3 regions of the Lentzea sp. DG1S-22 genome follow, and region 3 is predicted to be linked to each of the others. Evidence: riboswitches for the same ligand, from Rfam matches in the RefSeq annotation. Region 3 holds a riboswitch; each other region holds the start of a gene.

Region 1 (6,714 bases), 800 kb from region 3:
TCGACACCCGCACCCCCGAGGGCGCCGATCTGGTGCTGCGGCTGGTCGAACGCTCGGACGTGCTGGTGGAGGGCTTCCGGCCGGGTGTCACCGAGCGCCTGGGCATCGGCCCGGCCCAGTGCCTCGCCCGCAACCCGCGCCTCATCTACGGGCGCATGACCGGGTGGGGTCAGGACGGGCCCCTCGCAGACCGCGCCGGCCACGACATCAACTACATCGCCGTCGCGGGCGCGCTGGAGCCTCTGGGCCGGGCCGGCGGGCCGCCGTCGTTCCCGATCAACCTGCTCGGCGACTTCGGCGGGGGAGGGCTGCTGCTGGCCCTCGGCGTGCTCGCCGCGCTGTATGAGAGGGAACGCTCCGGGCGCGGTCAGGTCGTCGACGCGGCCATGGTCGACGGGGCGGCGCTGCTGACGACGTTCCTGCACGGGATGCGGTCCGCGGGCATGTGGCCGGGCGGGCGCGGCGAGAACATGCTCGACGGTGGAGTGCCGTTCTACGACGTCTACGAGGCCGCGGACGGCGGGTACGTGGCCGTGGGCGCGCTGGAGGAGAAGTTCTACGCCGACCTCGTGCGCGTGCTGGGGCTGGAGGACGCACCCTCGCGCAACGACCCCGCGAACTGGCCTGAGCTGCGGGAACGCATCACCGCGGCGGTGAAGACCCGGTCGCGCGACGAGTGGGCGGGCCTCGCGGAGGACACCGACGCCTGCCTGGCGCCCGTGCTGACCCCGGACGAGGCGGCACGTCACCCGTACAACGCGGAACGTTCCACTTTCGTGGACGTCGGTGGCGCGCTGCACCCGGCTCCGGCGCCCCGCTTCGACCGCACGCCGACGGCCGTTCCGACCCCTCCGGTGTCCGCGGGGGTGAACACCGGGGAAGTGCTTGCCGACATGGGTGTGTCCGCCGACCGAATTATGGAACTGCGGCGGTCTGGAGTAATTGGATGAATGGCCGGGCGCGCATTAATTGCGCCACGAGGGCGTGACGGAGCGTGAAGGCGGCGGTTCGGCATCCGGGTGAGGCCCGGTGCACCAGGTTCTGTCCAAGCTGTGGGATGCGAGGGAGTCCGTGTTCACCTCGTGCCCAGGACATCGGCGCTGCTGACGCCCCGCTTTAGCCGCCATTCGGGTGACATTGGGCGCCCCGCAGGCGTGCGCCCCTGGTCGATCGCCGCTGTGGTTGGGCGTGGTCGTTGTTCATCGCAAGGGTGAATGGTGGACCATGTCGGGTGACACGGGCGGTCCGCCGCCTGACCGGTGAGCGACATGGACGGAGAGGTACCTGTGAACCTCAAGAAGGTGCTAGTGCTGGCGGGCGTCGCGCTGGTGCTGTTCCTCCTGATCACCCGGCCCGAAGAGTCCGCTTCGGCGGTCCAGACGGCTCTCGGCTGGCTGCGGGAGGGCGCGGAGTCGATCATCACCTTCGTCAGGAGCCTCTTCGGCACGGCGACCCCCATCGCCTAGTGACGCACCGTGATCCTCGACCGTTCGCGTTGAGCCGGACGGGTGGAATGCGGCCAATCACGCACTGGTAACGGGTGTTCTGAGGATTCAGGGTCTGGCGATTGTCAGACCTACCGAATACCTTCCGCTGCAATGGCCGATCCCCGACCGACGAGGAGGCATGGATGGTCGAGGACTCCGGGGTCCACGAGCTCTTGAAGCAGTGGGCGGCTGAACGGTCTGATGACGCAGAGATGCAGGAGGTGAACCGGATCAAGAACGCGTGGCTCGCTGAGGCTCCCCCTCGGCGCCGGGCATCCCCGTGCAGCGGGGTGCCGCACGGAGCGGGCCGCGTGGCTTGGTCAAGGTCGACTCGGCGGATCCGGCCTACGTGGCCGCGATGCGCAAGCGGGCGCCGGAGGCACCCGAGGCGTTGCTCGCCGCCGCGGCGAGCTACTGGCAGCTGGTGGGCGACGTCGCCGAGGCCGAGCAGTGGTGGGACGCGGGCATCAGCCCGCTGGACCAGCGCGCGCTCGACTACCGCGCGGCCGGCCTCACGCCCGCCGACCTCGGGAGGCGCCTGGGACCGATGACGGTTCTCCAGCACCTTCGCCGTGGCTCCGCCGCGGCCTGGTGCGTCGCACGTCTGCAGAGGCAGCGCCGGGACGGCGTGGCATAAGAGGAACGGGCTGCCGGAGGCGGCAGCCCTGTACCCATCCCCACGGGTGGCCTCCTGTCAGGAGGCCTCACCCCAGTAGTGTGGAGGTCGTGCGCGGCCTCCTTACTCCCCAGCGTGTGCTGATCGCGCTCGCCTGTCTGGCGGCGCTGATCGTCTGCTGCGGGCTCGCGTACTGGCAGTGGCAGCGCTTCGAGTCCTCCAGCGGCACGTTCCAGAACCTCGGGTACGTGCTCCAGTGGCCGCTCTTCGGCCTCTTCCCCCTCTTCATGGTGTGGCGTTTCCGCCGCCTGGCACGCCAGCGCCGTGACGAGGCTCTCTCCGCACCGGAGCCGGTTGCGGCCGCCGCCGAGCCGGTGACTACCGTTGACGCCGTCAAACCCGCGCCCGTCGAGCACTTCGACGACGAAGAAGACGCGGAGCTCGCGGCCTACAACCGCATGCTCGCGAACCTCAACGCGCGGGACGGTCGTTGAGCGAAGGCGGGCAGATGAAGGGTGCGTTGACCCGGTTCAGGGTCATGGCTTACGTGGTCGGTGTCTTCCTGCTGCTCCTGGTCGTGGCGATGGTGCTCAAGTACGCCGCGGACATGGACGGCGCGATGAAGGTCGTCGGCCCGGTCCACGGCTTCCTCTACGCCATCTACCTGGTGCTTTCCGTAGACCTGGCGCTGAAGCTGCGCTGGTCGATCAAGGGCACGGCGCTCGTGCTGATCGCCGGCACGATCCCGTTCCTGTCGTTCTGGGCGGAGCGCAAGGTGGTCGAGAAGACGGCGCAGGGCGTGCCGCTGTGACGTTCGGCCTGCTAGCGTCTGGGGCAACCAACTGAACACGGCCGTCGATGTCGCGCGGGAGAGCTCCACCGCTGCCGGTTTCCGGCGTGGGGAGCGCCGAAGGAGCAACTCCTCCCCGGAATCTCTCAGGTCCCCGTACCGCGCGACGAAGGCAACTCTGGAAAGCAGGCTCGTCAGCAGCCTCGCCCACGGTGCAAGCCACTCCGGTGGTGAAGCTCTCAGGCTCATGACAGAGGGGGAGGCTCTCTCAGACGAGGAGTCTCTGATGGACCGTGTCATTCTTCTGTTGCCTCAGCCGGCCTGCTCCGGCTCTTCGGCGCACCCTCAAGGAGCGTTCTGATGTCCCGCCTCACGCCTCTGAACGCCGAGCACGAGCAGCTCGGCGCGATGTTCACCGACTTCGCGGGCTGGCGGATGCCGCTGCGCTACTCGTCCGAGCTCGCCGAGCACCACGCGGTGCGCACCTCGGCGGGCCTGTTCGACCTCACGCACATGGGTGAGATCGTCCTGACCGGACCGCAGGCGGGCGAGGCGCTCGACTACGCGCTCGTCGGCCACATCTCCGCGCTGGCCGTCGGCAAGGCGCGCTACACGATGATCACCCAGGCCGATGGCGGCGTGATCGACGACCTGATCGTGTACCGCTTGGGCGACGAGGAGTTCATGGTCGTCGCGAACGCCTCCAACGCCGCGGTCGTGGCCGACGCGCTGGTGGAGCGCGCCGCCGGGTTCGACACCGCCGTCGCGGACAGGTCGACCGACTACGCGCTGATCGCGGTCCAGGGCCCGAAGTCCGTCGAGATCCTCGCCGGCCTGACCGACACCGACCTCTCGACGGTGAAGTACTACGCCTCGTACCCGTCGACCGTCGCGGGCGTCCCGGCGCTGCTCGCGCGCACCGGCTACACCGGCGAGGAGGGCTTCGAGCTGTTCGTCGCCCCGGCCGACGCCTCGGCCGTGTGGGCCGCGCTGCTGGAGGCGGGCCAGCCGCACGAGCTCAAGCCGTGCGGACTCGGCTGCCGCGACACGCTGCGCCTCGAAGCCGGGATGCCGTTGTACGGCAACGAGCTCACCACGTCGCTGACGCCCTACAACGCGAACCTCGGCCGCGTCGTGAAGCTCGACAAGCCGGGTGACTTCGTGGGCCGCGACGCCCTCGCGAAGGTGGCGGAGTCCGGTGTGGACTCGGTCCTGGTCGGACTGAAGACCCCCGAGCGGCGCGCCCCGCGCCACGGCTACGCGGTGCTGAACGGCGACGAGGTCGTCGGCGAGGTCACCTCGGGCGCCCTGTCCCCGACCCTCGGCTACTCGGTCGCGATGGCCTACGTGACCCGTGCGAGCTCCGAGCCGGGCACCTCACTGCTGGTGGACGTCCGCGGCAAGAAGCAGCCGGTCGAGGTCGTCGCACTTCCGTTCTACAAGCGCGCCAAGTAGGGAGATCCTCCAGATGTCCGACCAGTTCAACGCCTCCCTCGCGGAGTACGACCCCGAGGTTGCCGAGGCCGTCGCGGCCGAGCTGGCGCGCCAGCAGGGCACCCTCGAGATGATCGCCTCGGAGAACTTCACCCCGGTCTCCGTGCTGCAGGCCCAGGGCTCCGTGCTCACCAACAAGTACGCCGAGGGCTACCCCGGCCGCCGCTACTACGGCGGCTGCGAGCACGTCGACGTCGTCGAGCGCCTCGCCATCGAGCGCATCAAGTCGCTCTTCGGCGCCGGCTTCGCGAACGTCCAGCCGCACTCGGGCGCCCAGGCCAACGCGGCCGCCATGTTCGCGCTCCTGCAGCCCGGCGACACGATCCTCGGCCTGGACCTCGCGCACGGCGGCCACCTGACGCACGGCATGCGCATCAACTTCTCCGGCAAGCTCTACAACGTCGTGCCGTACCACGTCTCCGACGAAGACGGCCGCGTCGACATGGCCGAGGTCGAGCGCCTCGCGACCGAGCACCGCCCGAAGCTGATCGTGGCCGGCTGGTCCGCCTACCCGCGCCAGCTGGACTTCGCCGAGTTCCGCCGCATCGCGGACTCGGTCGAGGCGTACCTGATGGTCGACATGGCGCACTTCGCGGGCCTCGTGGCCGCGGGCCTGCACCCGTCGCCCGTGCCGCACGCGCACGTGACCACGACGACCACGCACAAGACCCTCGGCGGCCCCCGCGGCGGCGTGATCCTGTCGAACGACGCCGACATCGCCAAGAAGATCAACTCGGCGGTGTTCCCCGGCCAGCAGGGCGGTCCGCTGGAACACGTGATCGCGGCCAAGGCCGTGGCGTTCAAGCACGCCGCCTCGCCGGAGTTCGCCGACCGGCAGCGCCGCACGCTCGAGGGCGCCCGGATCCTGGCCGACCGGCTGTCGCAGGCCGACGTCGCGGCCGCCGGCGTGAAGGTGCTCACCGGGGGGACCGACGTCCACCTGGTCCTCGTCGACCTGGTCTCGTCCGAGTTGGACGGCAAGCAGGCCGAGGACGTGCTGCACCGGATCGGCATCACGGTGAACCGCAACGCCGTCCCGAACGACCCGCGTCCGCCGATGGTGACGTCCGGCCTGCGGATCGGAACGCCGGCGCTGGCCACCCGCGGGTTCGGTGAGGTGGACTTCGCCGAGGTGGCCGATGTGATCGCCGAGGCCTTGAAGCCCGGGGCGGCTGTGGAGGAGCTGCGGGCCCGGGTCGAGGTCCTGGCGGCCAAGCACCCGCTGTACTCGTCGCTCTGATTTCCTGGTCTTGTCGGACCCCCTGAGTAGCCTTTGGGCTCAGGGGGTCCTTCTTTTGGGGGGACCCTTGCGGTCGCCTGCGGCTCTGGGGTTGGCGTGGGTTTGTTGGCCGCCTTCGGCGTGCGCGTGGGTTGTGGGGCGTCCCCCTGTGCGGTTGGCGGCTGCCTGGTGGTTGTCCGCAGGTGGGTGCGGGTGGCTGCGCCTGTGCCGGTTTCGATTGCCGCCTGTTCCGGGGGTGCTCGGGTTGCCGGTGGCGGGATCGGCTTGCTGTTGAGCAGGTGCTTGCGGTTGCGAGGCGCTTCTTGGCTGGCTCGGCTTCGCCATCGCCACTGCTCGCCGTCGGCCTCGCGTGGCGACTGCTTCCCCTGCGCCCCCGCGGTGTACGACGAAGGGCGCCGCCTCTGTGGCGACGCCCTTCGCGACCCGGAGCGAGAACGACGGGAACCCCGGCCCCTTCCCCAGGGCCGGGGTGTCACCGTGTCAGGGTGTTGTGTGTCTCAGATGGACCGTCCTAACGGGAGTGTGTGGGTTACGCGGCGGGGGCCGTGACGCCGGGGGGCAGGCACTCCACGTTGCGCTTGCCGTCGGGCTGGATCACGAACCAGGTTCCGCCGACGCCCTGACCCTTCCAGGCGCCCGGCTTCGGGTCCTGGGAGTAGGCGTAGAGCGCCCAGCCGTCGATCGCGACCTGCTTCTTGCCGTCGGCGCGGGTGATCAGCGAGACGAGCTTCGGGTCGATGCCCTCGACCTGGGGAACCGTGTCCGAGAGGAGCGGCGGCCAGGTCACCGCGCACTGGTTGTTGCAGTTGGACTTGCCTTCCGGCTTCGGGGTGTCCTTGTCGAAGCGGTACATCGTGCGGCCGTCGCCGTCCTGGACCACGAGGCCCATCTTGTCGACGGGCTTGCCGACCAGCTTCAGCGAGCTGACCGGGGCGGCTGCAGGGGGCTGCGCCGCGGGCTGTGCGGCCGGGGTTTCCGGGGCCTGCTGCTGGACAGGGGTCTCGGGCGCCGCAGCGGGCTCCTGGAGTACCGGGGGCTGACCCACGTCGCCGTAGTCACCGAGGACGCCCAGGTCGGTTTCGGTCTG
Region 2 (6,714 bases), 1.1 Mb from region 3:
GGGGGTGGATCCGGGTCGTCCCCGAACGAACAGAGGGAGGCGAGGCCCGATGAGCGAAATGCGCGTCGTCGGCGTGCGGGTGGAGCTGCCCCAGAACCAGCCGATCCTTCTTCTGCGCGAAACCGAGGGTGAGCGGTACCTGCCGATCTGGATCGGCTCCGTCGAGGCCACGGCGATCGCGCTCGAGCAGCAGGGCGTCCGTCCTGCCCGCCCGCTCACGCACGACCTGCTCAAGGACGTCATCGGCGCACTGGGCCGCAACCTCGAACAGGTGCGCATCACGGACCTGCAGGAGGGCACGTTCTTCGCCGAGCTCGTGTTCGACGGTGACGTGCGGGTGTCCGCACGGCCCTCGGACTCGGTGGCGCTGGCGTTGCGGGTGGGCGTGCCGATCCACGCCGAGGAGTCGGTGCTGGCCGAGGCCGGCCTGATCATCCCCGACGAGCAGGAGGACGAGGTCGAGAAGTTCCGCGAGTTCCTCGACTCGATCTCGCCGGAGGACTTCCGCGGAGCCGACACCTGAGCGGTGCCGCGGGCGCTGACACTCGAACGGACCTGTGTCGCTGTGCGTCTCGTTTGGCTCGATGCGGTCCGCTCGCGTGTCGCTCGGTTGGGTTACGTTCCGCTGGGAACAGCGCTAAACGATCACTAAACGTCACTTGAACGTCCTGGTTCGGGTGACGGTATGACTCTCTACCTGAGGTTGAGGGTCGACACTCCCCGCGCGTCGCGTTGACCTGCCCTCGGAGCGGTCTTACCGTCGAACTCGAGTGGACGTCGCCGGTTCACGAGAGTGGACGCGGTGGCTTGACGGTCATGAGTTTCGTGGCCGTTCCGAGGGGAGGCAGGCGTGGTCGAGGAAGCGCCCTTGAGGGCCGGATCCGGGCTGCAGGGTGAGCTGTTCCCGGACTCCTCGCTGCCGGACGAGCTCGTCGGCTACCGAGGACCCGCGGCGTGCCAGATCGCGGGCATCACGTACCGGCAGCTCGACTACTGGGCCCGCACCGGGCTCGTCGCCCCGACGGTCCGGATGGCGCACGGCTCGGGCAGCCAGCGGCTGTACTCGTTCAAGGACATCCTGGTCCTGAAGGTCGTGAAACGGCTCCTGGACACCGGTGTCTCGCTGCAGAACATCCGCGTCGCCGTCGACCACCTGCGCCGGCGCGGCGTGCAGGACCTGGCGAGGATCACGCTCTTCTCCGACGGCACGACCGTCTACGAGTGCACCTCGCCGGAGGAGGTCGTGGACCTGCTGCAGGGCGGTCAGGGCGTGTTCGGCATCGCGGTGAGCGGTGCGATGCGCGAGATCTCCGGCACGATCCACGAGTTCCCGGCCGAACGTGCGGACGGCGTCGAGATCGCGCCGATGACCGAGGACGAGCTGACCCGCCGCCGCCGCGAGCGCGCCACCGGCTGACCGGCCCGGTGACCGTGGCCGACCGGCGCCTGTCCGTGGCCGGTCGGCGGACGCGCCGGGGACGGGTCCGTCCCTAGCGTTCCCGGCATGACGCACACTCCTTCGTCGCAGGTGGTCAAGGTCCTGGCCGCGGCCGTCCGGCGCGCCTCCCGCCACGGGTTCGGGTTCGTCGGCACCGAGAACCTGCTGATCTCCCTGATCGACACGACCGGTCCCGGCCGCAAGCTCGGCGCGAAGTCGCTGGGGGCGCTGGCGATGGCGCGGGGGACCGAGCACTGGGCCGACGACGACGGTGGTGTCGTCGGCGAGTCCCACCCGGACGTCACGGCGCTGATGAGCGCCGCCCACCACCACGCTCGCGTCGAGGCCGTTCTGCCCGTGAGCCGCGCGTTGGAGGATTGTCTGCGTGCGGCTGTGGCCCAGGCCGGCGACGGTGTTCTGACCACGACCCACCTCGCCCTGGCGTTGCTGTCGCTCGAGTCCGGACGGGCCGCCGACCTGTTCCTGGTGCGCGGGGTGGATCCCGGGGTGACGGCCGCCGCCGTGCGGGCCGATGCCGCGCGGCGCTACGCCGAGGTCGAGGAAGCACCCGCGGTCTGGCTGCTGCGCAAGGCGGGAGCCCTGGAAGGGGAGTCCGGTGGCGGGTACGTGGGCTGGCTGACGAAGCTCGTCGCACGGGGTCAGGGGCTCGGCGGACCGGTGCTGACGGTGGTGCGCAACGAGGCCGAACGGCTGGCCGTCGCCGGGAGGCGGGACGTCTCGTCGCGCGACCTCGTGGAGGCGGTGCTGACGGTCGACCACCAGCTGGCCGTCTCCGGGCGGCGGCTGAGGCCGGAGTTCGAGTCGGGTGGCGCGGCGGCGTTGCGCGAGGCGGGAGTGGACCCGGCCGCGTTGCCCTCCGGCGGTGGCGCGGTGGAACGCGCCGTGGAGCGGGCGAAGCTCGTCGCCGCGCGGCGCGGGGACGCGGTCGTGGGCACCGCGCACCTGCTCGCGGCGGTGCGCGACGACCCCGCGGACCCCGTCGCGGCGGCGCTCACCGGTCTCGCCGTTGAGACGTAGGTCGCGTCTCTAGCGACTGGGCGGGCTGCCTGCGGGTATTCTTCGCGGGTAGTCGCTGAACTCAGGCGGGAGAGACCGGGCTTCGAACCCGGCGCCGAAGGAGCAAGTCCCTCCCCGGGAACCTCTCAGGCATCCAGGACCGCCGAGCGAGACGCCTCTGGAAAGTGGATCCCCGCAAGGGAATCCCGCCGACGGTGAAAGCCCGGTCCCGCACCGGGTGAACCTCTCAGGCGCCCTTGAAGGGTACGGACAGAGCGGGGAGGGCACCAGGACACGTGTGCCCTCAGCCCCCGGAGGCGTTTGATGACGCAGGACCGCATTCCGCTCGCCGCTCTCGAGCACGGCACCCCGTTCGCCGACCGCCACGTCGGTCCGCGTCCCGCCGAGCTCGCGCGCATCCTCGACGTCATCGGTGTCGGGTCGCTGGAGGAGCTGGCGCAGCGCGCGGTGCCGTCGTCCATCCACGAGCGCGACCTCGTGCTGGACCTGCCCGCCCCGGCCACCGAGACCGAGGCGCTCGCGGAGCTGCGGGAGCTCGCGTCGCGGAACCGGCCGATGACGCAGATGATCGGCCTCGGCTACTACGACACCGTGACGCCGGGCGTGATCCTGCGCAACGTCCTGGAGTCGCCCGCCTGGTACACCGCGTACACGCCGTACCAGCCGGAGATCTCCCAGGGCCGCCTGGAGGCCCTGCTGAACTTCCAGACGATGGTCGGCGACCTGACGGGCCTGCCCGTCGCGAACGCGTCCATGCTGGACGAGTCGACCGCCGCCGCCGAGGCGATGACCCTCGTGCGCCGCGCCGGCCGCTCCAAGTCGAACAAGTTCGTCGTCGACGCCGACACGCTGCCGCAGACGCTGGCCGTGATCGAGACGCGCGCCGAGCCGCTCGACATCGAGATCGTCGTCGCCGACCTGTCGCAGGGCATCGAGGGCCTCGGCCTGGGCGGCGACTTCTTCGGCGTCCTGCTGTCCTACCCCGGCGCGTCCGGTGTGGTGCGCGACCAGAAGGCGCTCATCGAGGAGATCCACGCCGCCGGTGCGCAGGCCGTCGTCGCCGCCGACCTGCTGGCCCTGACGCTGCTGCGCGCGCCCGGTGAGATCGGCGCGGACGTCGTCGTCGGCACCACGCAGCGCTTCGGCGTGCCGATCGGCTTCGGCGGCCCGCACGCCGGCTACATGGCCGTCCGGTCCGGTTTGGAGCGCCAGCTGCCCGGCCGTCTCGTCGGTGTCTCCGTCGACGCCGACGGCTCGCTGGCCTACCGCCTCGCGCTGCAGACGCGTGAGCAGCACATCCGCCGTGAGAAGGCCACGTCGAACATCTGCACCGCGCAGGTGCTGCTGGCCGTGATCGCCTCGATGTACGCCGTCTACCACGGCCCCGAGGGCCTGCGCGCCATCGCGACCCGCGTGCACCGCCTGGCCACCGTGCTCGCCACGGGCCTGTGCGAGGCCGGGCTGGACGTCGTGCACGGCGAGTTCTTCGACACCGTCGAGGTCCGCGTTCCCGGTGAGGCCGCCGCCGTCGTGGCGAAGGCCCGCGAGGCCGGCATCAACCTGCGCCTCGTCGACTCCGACGTCGTCGCGATCGCCTGCGACGAGAAGACCACGCGGGCGCACGTCGTCGCGGTGTGGGAGGCCTTCGGCGTCACCGGGTCCGATGTGGACGCGATCGACGCCGACACCGCCGACGGCATCCCGGCCGACCTGCGCCGCACGTCGGACTACCTGACCCACCCGGTCTTCCACTCGCACCGCTCCGAGACGGCGCTGCTGCGCTACCTGCGCGCGTTGTCCGACAAGGACGTCGCCCTGGACCGCAGCATGATCCCGCTCGGCTCCTGCACGATGAAGCTCAACGCCACCGCGGAGATGGAGTCCATCACGTGGCCGGAGTTCTCGACGCTGCACCCGTTCGCCCCGGCCGAGGACGCCGCCGGTCTGCTGAAGATCGTGTCGGACCTGGAGGCCTGGCTCGCCGAGGTCACCGGCTACGACGCCGTGTCGCTGCAGCCGAACGCCGGGTCGCAGGGTGAGTTCGCCGGTCTGCTGGCGATCCGCGCGTACCACCGCGCGAACGGCAACGCCGACCGCGACGTCTGCCTGATCCCGTCGTCCGCCCACGGCACGAACGCCGCGTCCGCCGTCATGGCCGGCATGCGCGTCGTCGTCGTCAAGTGCGACGACAAGGGCAACATCGACATGGGCCACCTGCGTCAGACGGTCGCGGAGCACGCGGACGACCTGGCCGCGATCATGATCACCTACCCGTCGACCCACGGCGTGTACGAGGACACGGTCCGCGAGGTCTGCGGCTTGGTCCACGACGCGGGCGGCCAGGTGTACGTCGACGGCGCGAACCTCAACGCCCTGATCGGCCTGGCCCGCTACGGCAAGTTCGGCTCGGACGTCTCGCACCTGAACCTGCACAAGACGTTCTGCATCCCGCACGGCGGCGGTGGCCCCGGCGTCGGCCCGATCGGCGTGAAGTCCCACCTCGCGCCGTTCCTGCCGAACCACCCGCTGCAGCCGGCGGCGGGACCGGCCACCGGTGTCGGCCCGATCTCGGGCGCCCCGTGGGGCTCCGCGTCGATCCTGCCGATCTCGTGGGCGTACGTGCGCATGATGGGCGGCGACGGCCTGCGCCGCGCGACCCTGACCGCCGTGGCCGCCGCGAACTACGTGGCGCGGAGGCTCGACGAGCACTACCCGGTCCTCTACACCGGCGAGGGCGGCTTCGTCGCCCACGAGTGCATCCTCGACCTGCGCCCGATCACCAAGGCCACCGGCGTGACGGTGGACGACGTCGCCAAGCGCCTCGCCGACTACGGCCTGCACGCCCCGACGATGTCGTTCCCGGTCGCCGGCACGCTGATGGTCGAGCCGACCGAGTCCGAGGACCTGGCCGAGATCGACAGGTTCATCGACGCCATGATCGCCATCAAGCGCGAGATCGACCGCGTCGGCGCCGGTGAGTGGCCGGTGGAGGACAACCCGCTGCGCAACGCCCCGCACACCGCGGCCAGCGTGACCGTCGGCGAGTGGAACCACCCGTACACCCGCGAGGAGGCCGTGTACCCGGCCGGCACCGCGGCTCCGAAGATCTGGCCGCCGGTCCGCCGCATCGACGGCGCGAAGGGCGACCGCAACCTGGTCTGCTCCTGCCCGCCGCTCGAGGCGTACAGCAGCTGATCCCGGGTCGGTGGAAGGGGGCGCACCCGCGGGTGCGCCCCCTTCCTTCACGTTCCGACGGGGCAGGCCTCGTCGCCGCAGTTCTCCTGCTCGGTGATGCCCGGCCGGTTCAGGTCGTGCTCGAACGCGAAGTGGAAGCAGTCGGGGTGCATCCGCTCGAACAGTTCGAAGTCGTCCTGGTCCAGTTCCACGGTCTCACCGCACCGCTGGCACGTCTGTTCCTCTGACACCGCCGAATGGTCTCACCCGCGCCGTGCGAACAGCACCGCGCCGTCCTCGCCGAGCAGCCACCGGGCCTCCACGGTGAACCCGGCGGCCCGCAGCCACTCCGCCACGCGCTCCGGCCGTCGCAGGTGGACGTGCACCTTCATCGGGTGCCCGCCGTAGCCCCGCGTCTTGAGGCTCGTCCGGTCGCCGACGTGGAAACCCAGCTGCAGCAGGCCGTCCGGCCGCAACGCCCGGTGGAAGTGCGCGAAGACCACGGGCACGAGCTCGTCCGGCACGTGGATCAACGACCACCACGACAGGACGCCGCCCAGCGGGCCGGGCAGCGGTTCGGTCATCGACCCGACCTCGAACCGCAGCCCGGGGTGGTCGCGCCGGGCCAGCTCGACCATCGCGGGGGAGAGGTCGATCCCGAACGCGTCCACGCCGAGCCCGGCGAGCAGCGCCGTGACGGTGCCTGGCCCGCAGCCGACGTCCGCGACGGGGCCGCTGACCTGCTCCGCGAACAACCGCAGCGCCGCCCGCAGGTGGGGGAGGCCGTCCAGGAGGCCGCGTGTGTGTTCGGCGTAGCTGACCGCCACGGTGTCGTAGGAGGTCCGCGTGTCCGCCAGCCAGTCGCTCATGACCGGCGAACCTACTCCTCGAACGGCTCCGCGCGGTGCCGTCCGGACAGCGCCAGCGACGAGATCCACACGTCCGGATCGCCGTCCCAGTCGAGCGCCTTGATCTGGTCGGCCGACCGCCGCCCGCCGATGACCCGCAGCAGCTCGAACGACGTCGTCCGCAGCGTCCCGGCCGGTTCGCCGTGGCCGAGCACC
Region 3 (6,714 bases):
GGCCGACGTGCTGCGCCGGGCGGGGATGACGTGGGAGTCGGTGGCCGGGTGGTTGCAGGGACCGCTCACGCGCGAGGTGTGGGAGGCGCTGGCACCGTCGATGGGGTTCATGGCGTGCCTGCGGAACCTCAGGAACTTCGACGAGGCCGGCATGTCCGACGAGGCCGCCGCGGCCGTGGCGACCCGTCTGGCCGACCCCGGCCAGGTCGCCCGCTCGCGCCAGTTCCCGTTCCGGTTCCTGTCCGCCTACGAGGCGGCGCCGAGCCTGCGCTGGGGCCACGCCCTGGACCAGGCGCTGCAGGCGTCGCTGAGCAACCTGCCCGCGCTGCCGGGCCGGTCGCTGGTCCTCATCGACACCTCGGCGTCGATGACGCACGGCACGATCTCGGCCCGGTCGAAGGTCACCCCGGCCAAGGCCGCGGCGGTCTTCGGCGTCGCGCTCGGCGCGAAGGGCGAGCAGGTCGACGTCATCGGGTTCGCGGACGGCACGTTCCGGCACGAGGTCCCGCGCGGGGCGTCGGTGATCCGGGAGGTCGGCCGGTTCCTGGAGCGCATCGGCGAGGTCGGGCACGGCACGGACATCGTCGGCTCGCTGAAGCGCACCTACCGGCGGCACGACCGCGTGTTCATCATCTCGGACATGCAGACGATCAGCGCGCCGCACGGGGAGGGCGTCTCGGACGTCGTGCCGCGGCACGTGCCGGTCTACGGGTTCAACCTGAACGGGTACCGGCACGCGGCGTTCGCGACCGGCGGGGCCGGCCGTCACGAGTTCGGGGGCCTGACGGACGCGACCTTCCGCATGGTGCCCCTGCTCGAAGCGGGCCGGAACGCCACCTGGCCGTTCTGAGGTGTGAGAGCTCCCCCTGACGCGGAGAGCTCTCACACTTACTATCAGTTAGCGCCTTGACCAGCTATGATGCCGCCATGGAGTACAACGTGTTCGCGAAGGCGTGCCCGTCACGTCCCTTGCTGGAGCACGTCACCGGCAGGTGGGGCGGCCTGACCCTGGGCGTGCTCGTGGACGGCCCGCTGCGCTTCAACGAGCTGCGCCGCCGCGTCGACGGGGTCAGCGAGAAGATGCTGTCGCAGACGTTGCAGGCGCTGGAGCGCGACGGGCTCGTGCACCGGGAGGCCCAGCACACGAACCCGCCGCGGGTCGACTACAGCCTCACACCGCTCGGGCGCGAGACGGCGGAGCGGCTGTTGTCGTTGATCCACCTGCTGGAAGCGCGGATGCCCGAGGTGCTCGAGGCCCAGCAGGCCTACGACGCCCGCTGAGTCAGCACTCGATCACGTTCACGGCGAGGCCGCCGCGCGCGGTCTCCTTGTACTTCACCGACATGTCCTTGCCGGTGTCCCGCATGGTCTTGATGACCTTGTCGAGCGACACGAAGTGCGAACCGTCGCCGCGCAAAGCCATGCGCACGGCCGTGATGGCCTTGATGGACGCGACGGCGTTGCGTTCGATGCACGGGATCTGCACCAAGCCGCCGATCGGGTCGCAGGTGAGGCCGAGGTTGTGCTCCATCGCGATCTCGGCCGCGTTCTCGACCTGTTCGGGGGTGCCTCCGAGCACCTCGGCGAGGCCGCCGGCCGCCATCGAGCACGCGGAGCCGACCTCGCCCTGGCAGCCGACCTCGGCGCCGGAGATCGACGCGTTCTCCTTGAACAGCACGCCGATCGCGCCGGCGGTCAGCAGGAAGCGGACCACGCCGTCGTCCGAGGCTCCCGGCACGAACTTCGTGTAGTAGTGCAGGACCGCGGGGACGATGCCGGCCGCGCCGTTGGTCGGCGCGGTGACGACGCGGCCGCCCGCGGCGTTCTCCTCGTTGACCGCCAGCGCGAAGAGCGTGACCCAGTCCATGACGCGCAGGGGGTCGGTGACGAAGTGCTCGCCCTCCAGGCGTTTGCGCATCTCGGCGGCGCGGCGGCGGACCTTCAGGCCGCCGGGCAGGATGCCGTGCTCGGTGCAGCCGCGTTCGACGCACTCCTGCATGACGTGCCAGATGTGCAGCAGTCCCGACCGCACCTCTTCTTCCGTCCGCCACGACAGCTCGTTGGCCATCATGATCTCGCTGATCGACAGGCCTGTCTCGCGGCAGCGCGCGAGCAGCTGGTCGCCGGTGAGGAACGGGTGGGGCAGCGGCGTCGAGTCGGGCTTGATGCGGTCGGTGCCGGAGGCGTTCTCGTCGACGACGAACCCGCCGCCGATCGAGTAGTAGACGGCGTGCTCGACGGACTCGCCGCCGCTGAACGCCTCGAAGCTCATCCCGTTGGGGTGCAGCGGAAGTGACTTGCGGCGGTGCATGACGAGGTCGCGGTCGTGCACGAACTCGATCTCGTGCGTGCCGCCGAGCCGGAGCCGTCCGCCGCCGACGATCTCCTCGACGCGGTGGGCGGCGACGGTGGGGTCGACCTCCTCGGGGAGGTTGCCCTCGAGGCCCAGGAACACGGCCTTCGGGCTGCCGTGGCCGTGGCCGGTCGCGCCGAGCGAGCCGAACAGCTCGACGTGCACGCGGTCCACTTCGGACGCACGCGCACCGAGCTTCTCGACGAACATCGCCGCCGCGCGCATCGGGCCGACGGTGTGGGAGCTGGACGGTCCGATGCCGACGGAGAACAGGTCGAAAACGCTGATCGCCACTGATCAGTCCTTCGTGGTGGTGGAGCGGTCGGTCGGGCCCATGTCAGCCGGTCTGGGTGAGCTCGGCGTACTTGGCCGCCGTGAGCAGGTTCTCGGCCGACTCGACGCGGACCTTGAACAGCCAGCCGGCGCCGTACGGGTCGTTGTTCACGATCGCCGGGTCGTCGACGACGGCGCTGTTGACCTCGATCACCTCACCGGTGACGGGCGAGAACAGGTCGCTGACGGACTTGGTGGACTCGAGCTCGCCGCACACCTCGTTGGTGACGACCTTCGCACCGACCTCGGGCAGCTGCACGAAGACGATGTCGCCCAGGGCGTCCGCCGCGTACTCGGTGATCCCGCAGGTCAGCGGGTCCTGGGTACCCGGCGTCCAGTCGACCCACTCGTGCTCGGTGGTGTAGAGCAGGTTCTCGGGGAACTGCACGGCGCGACTCCTCTGGCTGTGACGGGTCAGGACACTTGCGCCCCCTCCGCCGTGCAGAGTTGCCTACCCCGAGTGGTCTTGCTGCCTGAGAGTGTGCGGGAGCTTGCCCCTTCGGCGCCCCGACCGACGTTCGTCGGGGTCTCTCCCACTCGGGTTCTGGCGCTGTCGCGCCGCGGCCGGTCTTCAGTTCTCAGGGGCGAACGCTATGTGCGGCCCCCGCCGGGTGTCAACGCGGACGGGTCGAGTCACACGCGAGCGCAAACCAGGTGGCTCTGTCCCAAGTGAACAACCGCACCCGTGCTCGATAGTGCGATTCGCACAGTGACATGACCTTCCCACTGCCCCACATTGTGAGATGTCGGCCACCGAACGGAGGAGTCATCGTGCGGATCGCAGTTCCCCGCGAGATCAAGAACCACGAGTACCGCGTCGCTCTCACCCCTGCCGGTGCGCACGAGCTGACGAGCCGCGGGCACGACGTGTTCGTCGAGCAGGGCGCCGGTCTGGGCTCCGCGATCACCGACGAGGAGTACCTCGCCGCGGGCGCCAAGGTCCTCGCGACCGCCGACGACGTCTGGGCCGAGGGCGACCTGGTCCTCAAGGTCAAGGAGCCGATCGCCGAGGAGTACCCCCGCCTGCGCGCCGGCCAGACCCTCTTCACGTACCTGCACCTCGCCGCCGACAAGCCGCTGACCGAGGCGCTGCTGGCGTCCGGCACCACGGCCATCGCCTACGAGACCGTGCAGCTGCCGAACCGCGCGCTGCCGCTGCTGGCCCCGATGTCCGAGGTCGCGGGCCGCCTTGCCCCGCAGGTCGGCGCGTTCTCGCTGATGAAGCCCTCCGGTGGCCGCGGCGTGCTGCCCGGTGGCGTCCCCGGTGTCGCCCCGGCCCGCGTGGTCGTGATCGGCGGCGGTGTGGCCGGTCTCAACGCCGCGACCATCGCCGTGGGCATGGGCGCGGACGTGCAGATCCTCGACACCAACGTCGACCGGCTGCGCCAAGTCGACGCCCAGTTCGCCGGCCGCCTGCGCACGCTCGCCTCGAACTCGTTCGCGATCGAGCAGGCCGTCCGCGAGGCCGACCTCGTCATCGGCGCCGTGCTCGTCCCCGGTGCCGCCGCGCCGAAGCTCGTCTCGAACGCGCTGGTCGCCGAGATGAAGCCGGGCTCGGTGCTCGTCGACATCGCGATCGACCAGGGCGGCTGCTTCGAGGACTCGCGCGCCACCACGCACGCCGAGCCGACCTACGAGGTCCACAACTCGGTGTTCTACTGCGTCGCGAACATGCCGGGCGCCGTCCCGCGCACCTCGACCTACGCGCTGACCAACGTGACGCTGCCCTACGCCGTCGCGCTGGCCGACAAGGGCTGGGAGAAGGCGCTGAAGGACGACCGTTCGCTCGCCCTGGGCCTCAACGCCCACGCCGGCAAGCTGACCAACGGCCCGGTGGCCGAGGCGACCGGCCTCGCGCACACGCCGCTGGAGTCCGTGATCTGAGAGCCACCCCGATGAATGAGGCCCCCGCACGCGTGAACCGCTGCGGGGGTTTCGCCTACCTGAGGGCTTCGACGCGGGCCTTGACGCCTTCGATCACGCAGTCCAGGCCGAACTCGAACTGCCGCTCCAGCGACCACAGCTCGCCCTCGTCGAGCATCGCGACGTACCGGGGGTGCTTGTCCCGGTACAGGTCGGCGATCTTGTCCATGTCCGGCGGTGGCGAGTCCATCCCGCCGCGAGCGATGAAGTTGACCTCGGCGATCGCGTACCCGTTGACGAAGCTGCCCACCGTGGCGATCGACTGGGCCGCCGCGACGGTCGACAGCCCGGCGCGCAACATCGGCCCGAACATGGCGTCCGCGTAGGCCACGGCGTTCGGGCCGATGGTGTTGAACTCCCCGATCCCGCGGATCCACCACGGGTGCTTGAGCGCGAGCTGACGCAGCTCGCGCATCATCGCGCGCACCGCGGTCTCCCAGTCGGTCTCGGGGTCGGGGAGGGTGAACTCGCCGTAGACCTCGTCGAGGCACAGCTCGATCAGCGCGTCCTTCGTCGGCACGTGCCAGTACAGCGACATCGGCGCCGCGCCGAGTTCCGCGGCCAGCTTGCGCATCGACAGCTTCTGCAGACCGTGCTGGTCCAGCAGTTCCAGGGCCTTGCGGACGATCGCCTCGCGGCTCAGGCCGAGGGGCTGCCCGCTGCCGGGCCTGGGCTTGCTGAACCACACGCTGTCCACGTCGACGATCCTAAGCACGCCGCAGCAAGACGCTGGCCACAACACCTCCCAGGAAGACGGCCGCGGCACCGGTCAGAAGGCTCACGGTCATGCCGTTCGAGAACGCCTCGCGCACCACCGCGATGTCCGCGCCGCTGTGCAGCGCCTCGCTCAGGGACCGTCCCGGAACGCCGTCGGGCAGCGAGGCCACGAACCGCGCCGACAGCAGCGCGCCCAGCACGGCGATGCCGAACGAGGAGCCCAGTTCCGTCAGCGTTCCCGAGAGCCCGGACGCGATGCCGGCGCGTTCCGGCGGGATCGAGCCCATCAGCGCGTTGACCGCGACCGGTTGCGACACACCGACTCCGACGCCGATGAGGACCAGGCCGGCGAGCGTCGGCGGGTAGGTGGTGCCGACCGACAGCAGCGCCACGCCGCTCGCGACGATCGTCATGCCGAGCAGCATCGCCCTGCCCGCGCCGAGCTTCACCACGAGCTGCCCCAGCGTGTTGCTGGTGATCAGCAGCGCGATCGCCATGGGTGCGACGCGCACGCCCGCTTCCAGCGGGCTGTAGCCGAGCACGCCCTGGAGGTGTTGCGTCAGCAGGAAGAGCGAGCCCGCCATGCCGAACGCCGCCAGCACGCCCGACGCCACCGCGCCGGTGAAGCGGCGGTGGGAGAAGAACGAGAGGTCGAGCATCGGGTCGGTGGTGTGCCGTTCCCACAACGCGAAGCCGGTCATGGTCACCAGACCGATCGCGATCGGAACGCCGAACTCGGCCGACGCGAACCCGTGCTCGGGCACCTCGATCACGGCGTAGACGACCGACACCATGCCGATGATCGACAGGATCGAGCCGGCCACGTCCGGCCTGCGCACGGTCGGGTCCTTCGACTCCGGCACGAGCGTCGCGACGGCCGCGATGGCGAGGACCGCCACCGGCACGTTGATCAGGAAGACCGAGCCCCACCAGAAGTGCTTGATGAGCGCGCCGCCGATCACCGGGCCCGCGGCGAAGCCGAGGCTCGTGACGGCGGCCCAGATGCCGATGGCCTTCGGGCGTTCCTTGTCGTCGAACAGCTGCATGAGCACGGCGAGCGTGCCGGGCATCAGCACGGCGGCGCCGATCCCCATGAAGCCGCGGGCCGCGATCAGCGCCTCGGACGAGCTCGCGTAGGCCGCGACGGCGCTGCCCGCGCCGAACAGCGCGAGTCCGGCCAGGAGCGCGCGCTTGCGGCCGAACCTGTCGCTCAGCGATCCGGTCGTGAGCAGCAGGCCCGCCAGCGCGAGCGAGTAGGCGTTGATCATCCACTGGATGTCCGCGGTGCTCGCGCCCAGGCCGGTGGAGATCGACGGGATCGCCACGTTGAGCACGGTGTTGTCCAGCACCACGACCATCACGGACAGGCAGAGCACGCCGAGCACGGC

Evidence for each region. A riboswitch is a leader RNA that binds a small molecule or an ion and turns the genes downstream of it on or off. The one in region 3 is predicted to bind glycine.
Region 1: another riboswitch for glycine. It lies ahead of gcvT (glycine cleavage system aminomethyltransferase GcvT); the one in region 3 lies ahead of gcvH (glycine cleavage system protein GcvH).
Region 2: another riboswitch for glycine. It lies ahead of gcvP (aminomethyl-transferring glycine dehydrogenase); the one in region 3 lies ahead of gcvH (glycine cleavage system protein GcvH).

What each region holds. Positions count from the first base shown of each region.
Region 1 covers NZ_CP143276.1:7,792,537-7,799,250, forward strand. The annotation lists gene V1227_RS37070 (CaiB/BaiF CoA transferase family protein) at 1-950, shown strand, start outside; gene V1227_RS37075 (hypothetical protein) at 1,269-1,466, shown strand; partial or broken gene V1227_RS37080 (helix-turn-helix transcriptional regulator) at 1,631-2,124, shown strand; gene V1227_RS37085 (hypothetical protein) at 2,214-2,597, shown strand; gene V1227_RS37090 (DUF3817 domain-containing protein) at 2,612-2,914, shown strand; glycine riboswitch at 2,960-3,065, shown strand; glycine riboswitch at 3,067-3,154, shown strand; gene gcvT (glycine cleavage system aminomethyltransferase GcvT) at 3,254-4,348, shown strand; gene glyA (serine hydroxymethyltransferase) at 4,362-5,627, shown strand; gene V1227_RS37105 (COG4315 family predicted lipoprotein) at 6,157-6,714, opposite strand, start outside.
Region 2 covers NZ_CP143276.1:8,105,300-8,112,013, forward strand. The annotation lists gene V1227_RS38625 (bifunctional nuclease family protein) at 50-523, shown strand; gene V1227_RS38630 (MerR family transcriptional regulator) at 851-1,417, shown strand; gene V1227_RS38635 (Clp protease N-terminal domain-containing protein) at 1,505-2,476, shown strand; glycine riboswitch at 2,533-2,628, shown strand; glycine riboswitch at 2,632-2,731, shown strand; gene gcvP (aminomethyl-transferring glycine dehydrogenase) at 2,780-5,671, shown strand; gene V1227_RS38645 (hypothetical protein) at 5,719-5,901, opposite strand; gene V1227_RS38650 (class I SAM-dependent DNA methyltransferase) at 5,914-6,519, opposite strand; gene V1227_RS38655 (maleylpyruvate isomerase family mycothiol-dependent enzyme) at 6,531-6,714, opposite strand, start outside.
Region 3 covers NZ_CP143276.1:6,996,421-7,003,134, reverse strand. The annotation lists gene V1227_RS33275 (TROVE domain-containing protein) at 1-850, shown strand, start outside; gene V1227_RS33270 (winged helix-turn-helix transcriptional regulator) at 928-1,281, shown strand; gene V1227_RS33265 (L-serine ammonia-lyase) at 1,283-2,647, opposite strand; gene gcvH (glycine cleavage system protein GcvH) at 2,691-3,074, opposite strand; glycine riboswitch at 3,138-3,232, opposite strand; gene ald (alanine dehydrogenase) at 3,458-4,570, shown strand; gene V1227_RS33250 (TetR/AcrR family transcriptional regulator) at 4,626-5,306, opposite strand; gene V1227_RS33245 (MFS transporter) at 5,317-6,714, opposite strand, start outside.